DNA from 4 places in the Streptomyces sp. NPDC048211 genome. Region 3 is predicted to be linked to each of the others. Evidence: riboswitches for the same ligand, from Rfam matches in the RefSeq annotation. Region 3 holds a riboswitch; each other region holds the start of a gene.
The links. A riboswitch is a leader RNA that binds a small molecule or an ion and turns the genes downstream of it on or off. The one in region 3 is predicted to bind S-adenosylmethionine.
Positions count from the first base shown of each region.

Region 1: another riboswitch for S-adenosylmethionine. It lies ahead of ACGFZA_RS21780 (putative leader peptide); the one in region 3 lies ahead of ACGFZA_RS21155 (putative leader peptide).
Region 2: another riboswitch for S-adenosylmethionine. It lies ahead of ACGFZA_RS11430 (hypothetical protein); the one in region 3 lies ahead of ACGFZA_RS21155 (putative leader peptide).
Region 4: another riboswitch for S-adenosylmethionine. It lies ahead of thrC (threonine synthase); the one in region 3 lies ahead of ACGFZA_RS21155 (putative leader peptide).

Region 1 covers NZ_JBIDAD010000005.1:496,251-498,444, reverse strand. The annotation lists gene ACGFZA_RS21790 (esterase-like activity of phytase family protein) at 1-99, shown strand, start outside; gene ACGFZA_RS21785 (N-acetylmuramoyl-L-alanine amidase) at 411-1,001, shown strand; SAM riboswitch class IV at 1,109-1,253, shown strand; gene ACGFZA_RS21780 (putative leader peptide) at 1,231-1,356, shown strand; gene ACGFZA_RS21775 (glutathione S-transferase C-terminal domain-containing protein) at 1,544-2,194, shown strand, end outside.
Region 2 covers NZ_JBIDAD010000002.1:1,041,356-1,043,549, reverse strand. The annotation lists gene ACGFZA_RS11435 (cytochrome P450) at 1-669, opposite strand, end outside; gene ACGFZA_RS11430 (hypothetical protein) at 918-1,331, opposite strand; SAM riboswitch class IV at 1,379-1,488, opposite strand; gene ACGFZA_RS11425 (phosphocholine-specific phospholipase C) at 1,651-2,194, opposite strand, start outside.
Region 3 covers NZ_JBIDAD010000005.1:342,469-344,662, reverse strand. The annotation lists gene ACGFZA_RS21160 (LLM class flavin-dependent oxidoreductase) at 1-742, opposite strand, end outside; gene ACGFZA_RS21155 (putative leader peptide) at 816-932, opposite strand; SAM riboswitch class IV at 972-1,084, opposite strand; gene ACGFZA_RS21150 (sugar ABC transporter permease) at 1,366-2,194, opposite strand, start outside.
Region 4 covers NZ_JBIDAD010000013.1:49,866-52,059, reverse strand. The annotation lists gene ACGFZA_RS34955 (glucosyl-3-phosphoglycerate synthase) at 1-828, opposite strand, end outside; SAM riboswitch class I at 982-1,108, shown strand; gene thrC (threonine synthase) at 1,126-2,194, shown strand, end outside.

The DNA of each region.
Region 1 (2,194 bases), 150 kb from region 3:
GACGGGGCGGGCGCGTTCGACGCGGACGGCCGGCTGGTCGGCTCGGGCATCGGGACGTCCGTGACGCTCCTGAAGCTGCCGCGCCCGCTCACCCACTGACGGGCGGACGCTCCCGGGCCGCCGTGCGCCATCGCCCGGCGGTCCGGGCGCAGGACCCGTATCCTCCTCAACTCACTCCGCCTCAGCTCGATTTCGGGCTGACGCCGTCTTCCGCCACTCGCCCGGCGCCCGTACGGTGGGGCGCGCACTCCGCTCGGTCGTACATCGGACGTCACCTCCCGGTCACCGGACGCGAGGGAGTCACGGGATGCCGGGGATTCGGGTACCGGCATCCCGCGCGATGCCGCAGGGCTGCGTGAGGTCCGTTCCGGAGCGTCCCGCTGCCCCCTCCCCCACACTCAGGAGTACGCATGGACCGCAGAAGGATCCTTCAGGGCGCGGCGGCGACGGCTGCGGCGGCCCTGCTGCCCGCCTCCGTCCGCGCCACCGCGGCGACGGCCGGCACGACGGACTACCCGGCCGCCCACTGGGTTCCGGCTTCGACGTCCAACTACACCGTCTCGACGCGGCCTTCGGCATATCCGGTGCAGTACGTGATCATCCATGTCACCCAGGAGACCTTCTCGGACGCCGTGGCGATCTTCCAGAATCCGGCGAAACAGGTGTCCGCGCACTACGTGGTGCGCTCGGCGGACGGGTACATCGACCAGTGCGTGCGGGAGAAGGACATCGCCTGGCACGCGGGGAACTGGGACTACAACACCCGCAGCATCGGCATCGAGCACGAGGGCTATGTGGACCAGCCCTCGTACTTCACCGACGCCATGTACGAGAAGTCGGCGCTGCTGACCGCCTCGGTGTGCGACCGCTACGGCATCCCCAAGGACCGCGCGCACATCCTCGGCCATGTACAGGTCCCCGGCACGGATCACACGGATCCGGGTCCGCACTGGGACTGGGTCCGCTACATCCGTCTGGTCAACCTGCTGGGCGCGGGCTGAGCCGGGGCCCGGCCCGAGGGGAGTCCCGGCGCCCGGTGACCATCAGGCGAGACGGCTCGTCCCGCCTTCTTGACGGCGCCTCCGGGCGCACCGAAACTGACGTGGACGGTCACGATTGTCAGCGCTGCCCGGGCGGGATCTCCCGTTCGTGCGGTCATCGGCCCCGGCCCGCTGACAGGCAACCCTTCCACCGCGATGGGGTGCCCCGGGTGACGACCGGGTCCTGTTGGTGCGACAGGGCAAGCGCGGTCTCGCGTCTCGCGAGCCCCGATGGCGGGACCGGTGGGAATTGCCCAGGAACGGCTTGACGAGGCGCTTGCACATCGATCTCCTGCGCGTCTCCAGCGCTTACTAGTCCGCGCCCCGGACCCGTCCCGGTCCGGTCTGCCGGACTCCTCGTCCCGGCGTGATCGCACCGGGCCCCGACGGGTCCTCCCGGTCCGGACCGGTACGCAGGCGCACTCGTTCCGTATCCGGCCGCCGGTGCCCACAAGGCGGCGGTGGCTTCGTCGTTCCCCTCAGGGATCCCCATAGGGAGAGTCATGCCCGAGACAGCTTCGCGCGGTTCCAGTACAGGCAGCTCGCCGAAGTACGGCACCGCTTCGTCCGCCTCCGCTTCCCGCGCCGCAGGCCTGCGCCCCTCGTCGGGCGTTCCGTCCCCCCGCTTCCACAGCCGGATCGGCGTCGGCCTCGCCGGCGGCTTCTATCCGGCGCCGCACCGCTATGAACTGTTCCTGTCGGCGAGCTGTCCGCGTTCGCTGCGCATCTCCATCACACTCGGCCTCCTCGGCGTGAAGGACTCGGTCGCCACCACGCTCCTGACCCACCCGGCAGGGACCCCCGAGGGCTTCGCCTCGCTGCGCAGGGCGTACGAGGCCACGGTGCTCCACTACGACGGACCGCTGACGGCTCCCGCGCTGTGCGACCGCTGGAGCGGCCGCATCGTCAGCAACCACACGCCCGACATCCTCCGCGACCTCGCGGGGCTGCTGTCCGGGCACGACGAGGCGCGCCCTTCCGCACTCCACCCGCCGTCGCTCGCGGCGGACATCGAAAGCCTGCGCGATCTGCTGGAGCGGAACGTGACACCGTCCGCCGCGGCAGCGGAACGGACGGCGGCGCTCGACCTGATGGAGCGCCATCTCTCCTTGCAGCCGTATGCGTTGGGTGCGGAGCTGACGGCCGCCGACGTG
Region 2 (2,194 bases), on a different contig from region 3:
GGCCCGCTTCGCGGCCACCAGCCGGGCCATGTGTTCCCCGAACCGCAGATGGGCGCTCTGCGCGTCCGGTCCGCCGTCGGCGAGGTCCTTCAGCACCCGCGCGATGTCGGCCCCTTCGTCGTCGGGGAAGCCGACCAGCCGGGCGAGGACGAGGACGGGGAGTGGCTCGCAGAAGTCGGCGACGAGGTCGGCCGTGCCGCGGCTGCACACCTCGTCGACGAGCCGGTCCGCCAGTTGCTCGCAGTGCCTGCGGATCGCATGCGGATCGGCGCCTTCGAGGGCCGGTCCGACCATGCGGACGTGCCGCCGGTGCTCCTCGCCCGCGCTGAAGTAGATCGACGGCAGGGGGCGCCCCACCATGGGCAGCAGCGGCCAGTCCTCGGGTATGTGCGGCCACTGGTTCCACAGGCCGACATCGCGCGGGAACAACTGCCCGTCGCTGGTGACCTGATGGAGCTCGCGGTAGCCGATGACCAGCCAGGCGGGGAACCCGCCCGGGAGTTCCACCGGGACGACGGGCCCGTGATCGCTGCGCATGGCCCGGTAGACGGCCTGGGGGTCGGCCTGGAATTCGGGCCCGTCGAGCGGCACGGCCCCGGCGTGAGCCGGACAGCCGGGAGGCGGAGGAGGAGACGTCGGCGCGGGCTCGGCGGAAGATGGGCGCGTCATGAGTCCTGACTCCTGTGGCGACAGCTGCAAGCGTCACGATCATGCGATCAACGCATGGCCACTATAAGGATTTTATGTGACGCCGGAACTGTCAACAGCGGTCAATCCCACACCCTGAGCGTAACAACAGGTCGACATCTCACCGCAATTGCCGACCATCGCGATCTACTGCCCCTGTACGGTGCCGCCTTGGCGCAGGCCCTCGCCCCGTGCCCGGCTCGCCTCGCCTCGCGCAGATCCTCGCCCTCTTACTGACCCTCCTCGCACAGATCCCCGCCCTGGAGGGCGACGTTGACCAGTCCGGCACCCTTGCCGCCGGCGAGTCCGCCACCGACGCCACCTCCGCGTTCGCCCTCCACGAGCGTCAGGGCATGCCAGCGCGCCAGCCAGTACACCCGCCCGCGGTGAGCGGCGAGGGACTCCCGCAGCGCGCGAGGGGCGTGCGTCCACACCGAGGGAAGGTCACCCGCGTAGTCGAAGGCGGGCCGCAGCCCGACCCATCCGTCGTCGCCGACGTCACCGGAGGTGAGCAGGACCTCGACGGCCTGCCCCGGCTCCTGGCGGCACTTCTTGGCGTGGATCCAGTGCACGCGGTGGCCCGCGGCGTAGCGGGAGCAGGCGTCGCTCCGCACGGAGTCGTTCTGAGCGAGATGACGCAGCACGGTGAGGTTCGCCTTCCGGGGTGAGGACCCCGAGTGCCCTGCACCGCGGTCCGCTGTTCCCCGCACCCTGCGCACGGGGCAGGTCGTCACCCGGAGCACCCGCAGCGGAGCGGGGTGCCGTCCAGCAAGCCGGGGCTGTGCGCTGGAACTCATGACCCACCCACGACTCTAACCCACGCAAACGGCACGACCCGACGAGTGGTCAGGGGCACGCGGCACCCCGTACCGGACACCACACGCCGCCGGACCTCCCGCCGGCCCTCCCCCGACCCCCGGGGCCCTCCCCTCCCGATCGTGCCGGGGAGAGGCCCCGGGGCACTCACCCGGTGACGAGACCGGGGTCGCTGGAACCGGCCCGGCCGGTCTCGACGTGCCCGGCGAAGCGCCGCAGGAAGGTGGCGTCCACGTCGGAGATGACGGTGACGTCGTACCAGCTCTTGCTCCCCCGCAGGTCAAGCGCGTGTGTCACGGTCGCGCCGGCGCCGACCGCGAAGGTCTGCACCCCTCCCCCGTACGCGGCGGCGCTGCGTACGGTCAGCCGCACGGTCGCGGCGCCCCCATTGACGAAGGTCAGTTCCAGCCCGCCGGAAACGGCATCATGACGGGCCGTCACCTCCGGACCGGCCACCTTCCCGCCGGCCCGGAAGGTGCGCAGGAAGCCGTTGGGGCCATGGACGGTGAGGTCGGTCACGCCCTTGGAATAGGCGGTGTTCCAGCTGTCCGAGAGCGACTTGCCCGCCTCGGTCGTGTAGGTCCAGGGTCCGTCGGTGCGGTTGGCGGAGGTCACCAGGAACTGTGCCCCGGCGGCGGCGCCGGCGCTGAAGGTGAGGCGGTACTTGCCGGTGGCCGTATCGGCGGCGCCG
Region 3 (2,194 bases):
CCAGCGCGCTGACGACCGGCTGGCCCTGCGGGGGCCGGGGGGTGATCGAGGGGCCCTTGACGCTGAAGTGCGCTCCCTCGAAGTCGATGTAGTGCAGCTTGTCGCGGTCGATGAAGCGGCCGGTGGCGACGTCGCGGATCTCCGCGTCGTCCTCCCAGCTGTCCCAGAGGCGACGTACCGCCTCGACGTAGTCGGCGGCCTCCTCGAAGAGTTCGGCGGTCAGGTCGCGTACGGCCGGGGTGTCCAGGTCCTCGACGCGGAAGCGCGGAAACGTCCGGCGGCCGAAGTGGGCCGCTTCGTGGCTCCGGGCCGACACCTGGACCCGCAGACCGGCCCGGCCGGTGCTCACGTAGTCGAGGGTGGCGATCGCCTTGGAGATGTGGAAGGGCTCGGTGTGCGTGGTGATCACGGTGGGGACGAGTCCGATGTGCCGGGTCAGCGGGGCCACTCGGGCGGCGATGAGTACCGCGTCGAGGCGCCCGCGCTCCTGGTCGGTACGTCCGTCCGGCTCCGTGAACCGCGAGGACTGGAGGCCGAGCGCGTCCTCGATCGTCACGAAGTCGATCAGGCCGCGTTCGGCCTCCTGGACGGTGTCGGTCCAGTAGGCGGCGGTGAGCAGTTCTCCGGGACGGGCCTCCGGCTCGCGCCATGCGGCGGGGTGCCAGCCCGCGCCGTTGAGGGCGACGGCTAGGTGGAGCGGGGACGTGGACAGGGGAGGGTGCGGCAATGACGATGCGGACACGAAAGGGTGCCTTCCTGATCGACCGTGGGTGATCGCCGGGCCTCGTCGGGAGGTTCGGCGTCGCGGGTACGGGTCAGGAACAACAGAGCGCGCCGGCCACGCGCTGGAGGTCGATGTGCGGCCGGGAGTACAGATGAACGCGGCGGCGCGGGGCGAGCACCCTGACGAACGGGTGGGACACCGGTGGCATGACCGTGGCCTCCGCTCTTCCGGCTCGGCGGGCCCGGGGGCCTCGCGCTTGCGGAACCCGGACGGGCCCCGCCTGGTCGTCACCTGGAGCACCCCGCCGCGCAGGAGGGTTGCCGGTCAGCAAGCCAGGGCTTGTCGCTGACACTCATGACCTGTCCGGAACGCTACGCGTGCCGACAGCGCCACGCAATGCCCCGGTAGATCATGGTCGCGCACACACGGGTCGTGCGGGCACTGCCATGGCGCAGAACAACGCGACCGCGCGCTCTGTTCCCCGGCACGGAACGGCACTTGCGGGACGCGCACGCGTACTGATCTTGCGCGCTCTGTTCCCCGGCACGGGACAGCACTCGTGGAGCGCGCACGCGTACTGATCTTGCGCGCTCTGTTCCCCGGCACGGGACAGCACTCGTGGGGCCTCGCACGCGTACGGATCACGCACGCCCCGCGGCCTTCTGGCTCCTGCGGGACAGCGAGTCGACGACCACGGCCGCCAGCAGAACCGCTCCCGTGATCATGAACTGGACCGCGTTGCTCACCCCCATGATGTTCATCCCGGACTGGATGGACCCGATCACCAGGGCTCCGAGCAGGGCCGACCAGACGGAACCCCGCCCGCCGAACAGGCTCGTGCCGCCGATCACGGCGGCCGCGATGACGTTCATCAGCAGGTTGCCGCCGCCCGAGGTCTGGCTCGCCGACTGGATCTGCCCGGCGAGGAAGAGGCCTCCGACGCCCGCCATGGTGCCGGCGATCGAGAAGACGGACATCCGGACGAAGGGCACACTGATGCCGGCCCGCCGCGCACCCTCGGAGTTGCCGCCGACCGCGAAGACCTTGCGTCCGTACGTGGTGCGGCGCAGCACGAAGTCCAGGACCACCAGCACGATCAGGAAGATCAGGAGGGCCAGCGGGAGGCCCTGGTACCGGTTGAGGATGTACGCGGTGACGAAGGCGATGGCGGCGATGACGACCGCGCGCAGCAGGATCTCGGCGACCGGGCGGGACGGCACTCTGGCGGCCCTGCGGCGGGCCGCGTCCAGGAGGGAGGCGGTCAGGAACAGTCCGACCCCGACGGCCGCGGTCGCGTAGGCGGCGGCCGGGCTGTGGTAGATGGTCGAGTAGATCTCGGCGACGACGCTGTCGGCGGGGATGTTGACCGTTCCGTCGGCGCCCAGCACCTGGAGCATCAGTCCGTTCCAGGCGAGGTTGCCGGCCAGGGTGACGACGAAGGCGGGTACTCCGACCTTCGCGAAGAAGAAG
Region 4 (2,194 bases), on a different contig from region 3:
CGGGCGGACCAGATGCCCCCTGGAGAGCCGCAGCTGGGCCGTGCGGTAGATGGCGGCCGCCATCCGTCCGAGGGCCTGGCCGTCCTGGTGGCGGTGGATCCTGACCCCGACGTCCACCTGGGCGAGCGCGTCCAGGCCGACCGTGTGCAGGGCGTCGACGAGCAGGCCCAGCTCCACTCCGTAACCGACCGGGAAGGGCAGCCGCTCCAGGAGCGAGCGGCGCACGGCGTACTCGCCGCCCAGCGGCTGGACGAAGCCGGCCAGCTGCGGCCAGTGCAGATTGAGCAGCGGCCGGGCCACCAGCTCGGTCACGCGACCGCCCTGCCCCGCGCTCTTGCCGAGGGGGCGGTCGTACATCGCCTTGACGAACTGCACGTCCGGGTCGGTCAGCAGCGGCCCGACGATGCCGGAGACGAAGTCCGCCGAGAAGTCCTTCAGGTCCGCGTCGATGAAGCAGACGATGTCACCGCCGGTCACCAGGAGCGACCGCCAGAGCACCTCGCCCTTGCCGGGGACGGCGGGGACGCGCGGAAGGATCGCGTCGCGGTGGACGACCCGGGCGCCGGCGCGGCGGGCGACCTCGGTGGTGGCGTCCGTCGAACCGGAGTCGATCACCACGAGCTCGTCGACCAGCCGGACCTTCTCCATGAGCTCGCGCCGGATCGTCGCGACGATGTCACCGACCGTCTCCGCCTCGTTCAGTGCGGGCAGCACCACGCTCACGCTCGGCCCGTTCGCACCGTTTCGGGCGTGCAGCAGACGGTCCAGCGGACGGTCGGCGGCTGACCAGGAACGCCTGGTCAGCCAGCGTTCGACCTCTTCCAGCACGGTCGATACTCCCTGTATGTGATCCATCTCGCGGTTCGGACGACTATCTCAACAGTCCGGTGCTTCGGTTACAGTCTTGAACAACGCAGATGGCCGTCGCATGCCGGGGTCCGTCCGCCGATAAACGCCTGGATCCATGGTCCAGTGCCACAGCGCTCATCCAGAGGGACAGAGGGAACGGCCCGTTGAAGTCCCGGCAACCCTCCCGCCGACCGCGAGGTCAGGTGGGGAAGGTGCCAATTCCGTCTCGTGACGAAATGCGTCGCGAGGAAGATGAGGAGAAAGGGCCTCGCCATCATGGCTGTTGAGACTGTTGCAGCAAACACTGAATCTTCCCTGGACCTCGGTCCCGCCGCGGCGCTTTCCTGCCGCGAATGCGGAGAACGCTTCGCACTCGGTCCCCTTTTCGCCTGCGCGTCCTGTTTCGGGCCGCTCGAAGTGGCGTACGACCTGCCGAGCGGCTCCCCGGACGAGCTGAAGAAGCGCATCGAGGCCGGACCCAACAACATCTGGCGCTACGCGCCGCTGCTGCCGGTTCCCTCCGATGTCGCGGACAAGCCCAACATCAACCCCGGCTTCACCAAGCTGGTCAAGGCCGACAACCTCGCCCGCGAGCTGGGCGTCACCGGCGGCCTGTACGTCAAGGACGACTCCGGCAACCCGACGCACTCCTTCAAGGACCGCGTCGTTGCGATCGCCGTCGAGGCCGCCCGCGCCTTCGGATTCACCACCCTGTCCTGCTCCTCCACCGGCAACCTGGCCGGCGCCGTGGGCGCCGCCGCCGCCCGTGCCGGCCTGCGCTCGTGCGTGTTCATCCCGCACGACCTGGAACAGGGCAAGGTCGTCATGGCCGCGGTGTACGGCGGTGAGCTGGTCGGCATCGAGGGCAACTACGACGACGTCAACCGCTTCTGCTCCGAGCTCATCGGTGACCCGCTCGGCGAGGGCTGGGGCTTCGTCAACGTCAACCTGCGCCCGTACTACGGCGAAGGCTCCAAGACCCTCGCCTACGAGATCTGCGAGCAGCTCGGCTGGCAGCTGCCCGACCAGATCGTCATCCCGATCGCGTCCGGCTCCCAGCTGACGAAGATCGACAAGGGGCTCCAGGAGCTGATCAAGCTCGGTCTGGTCGAGGACAAGCCGTACAAGATCTTCGGCGCCCAGGCCGAGGGCTGCTCCCCGGTCTCCGCCGCCTTCAAGGCCGGCCACGACGTGGTGCGGCCGCAGAAGCCGAACACGATCGCCAAGTCCCTGGCGATCGGCAACCCGGCCGACGGCCCGTACGTCCTGGACATCGCCCGCCGCACCGGTGGCGCCGTCGAGGACGTCAACGACGAGCAGGTCGTCGACGCGATCAAGCTGCTGG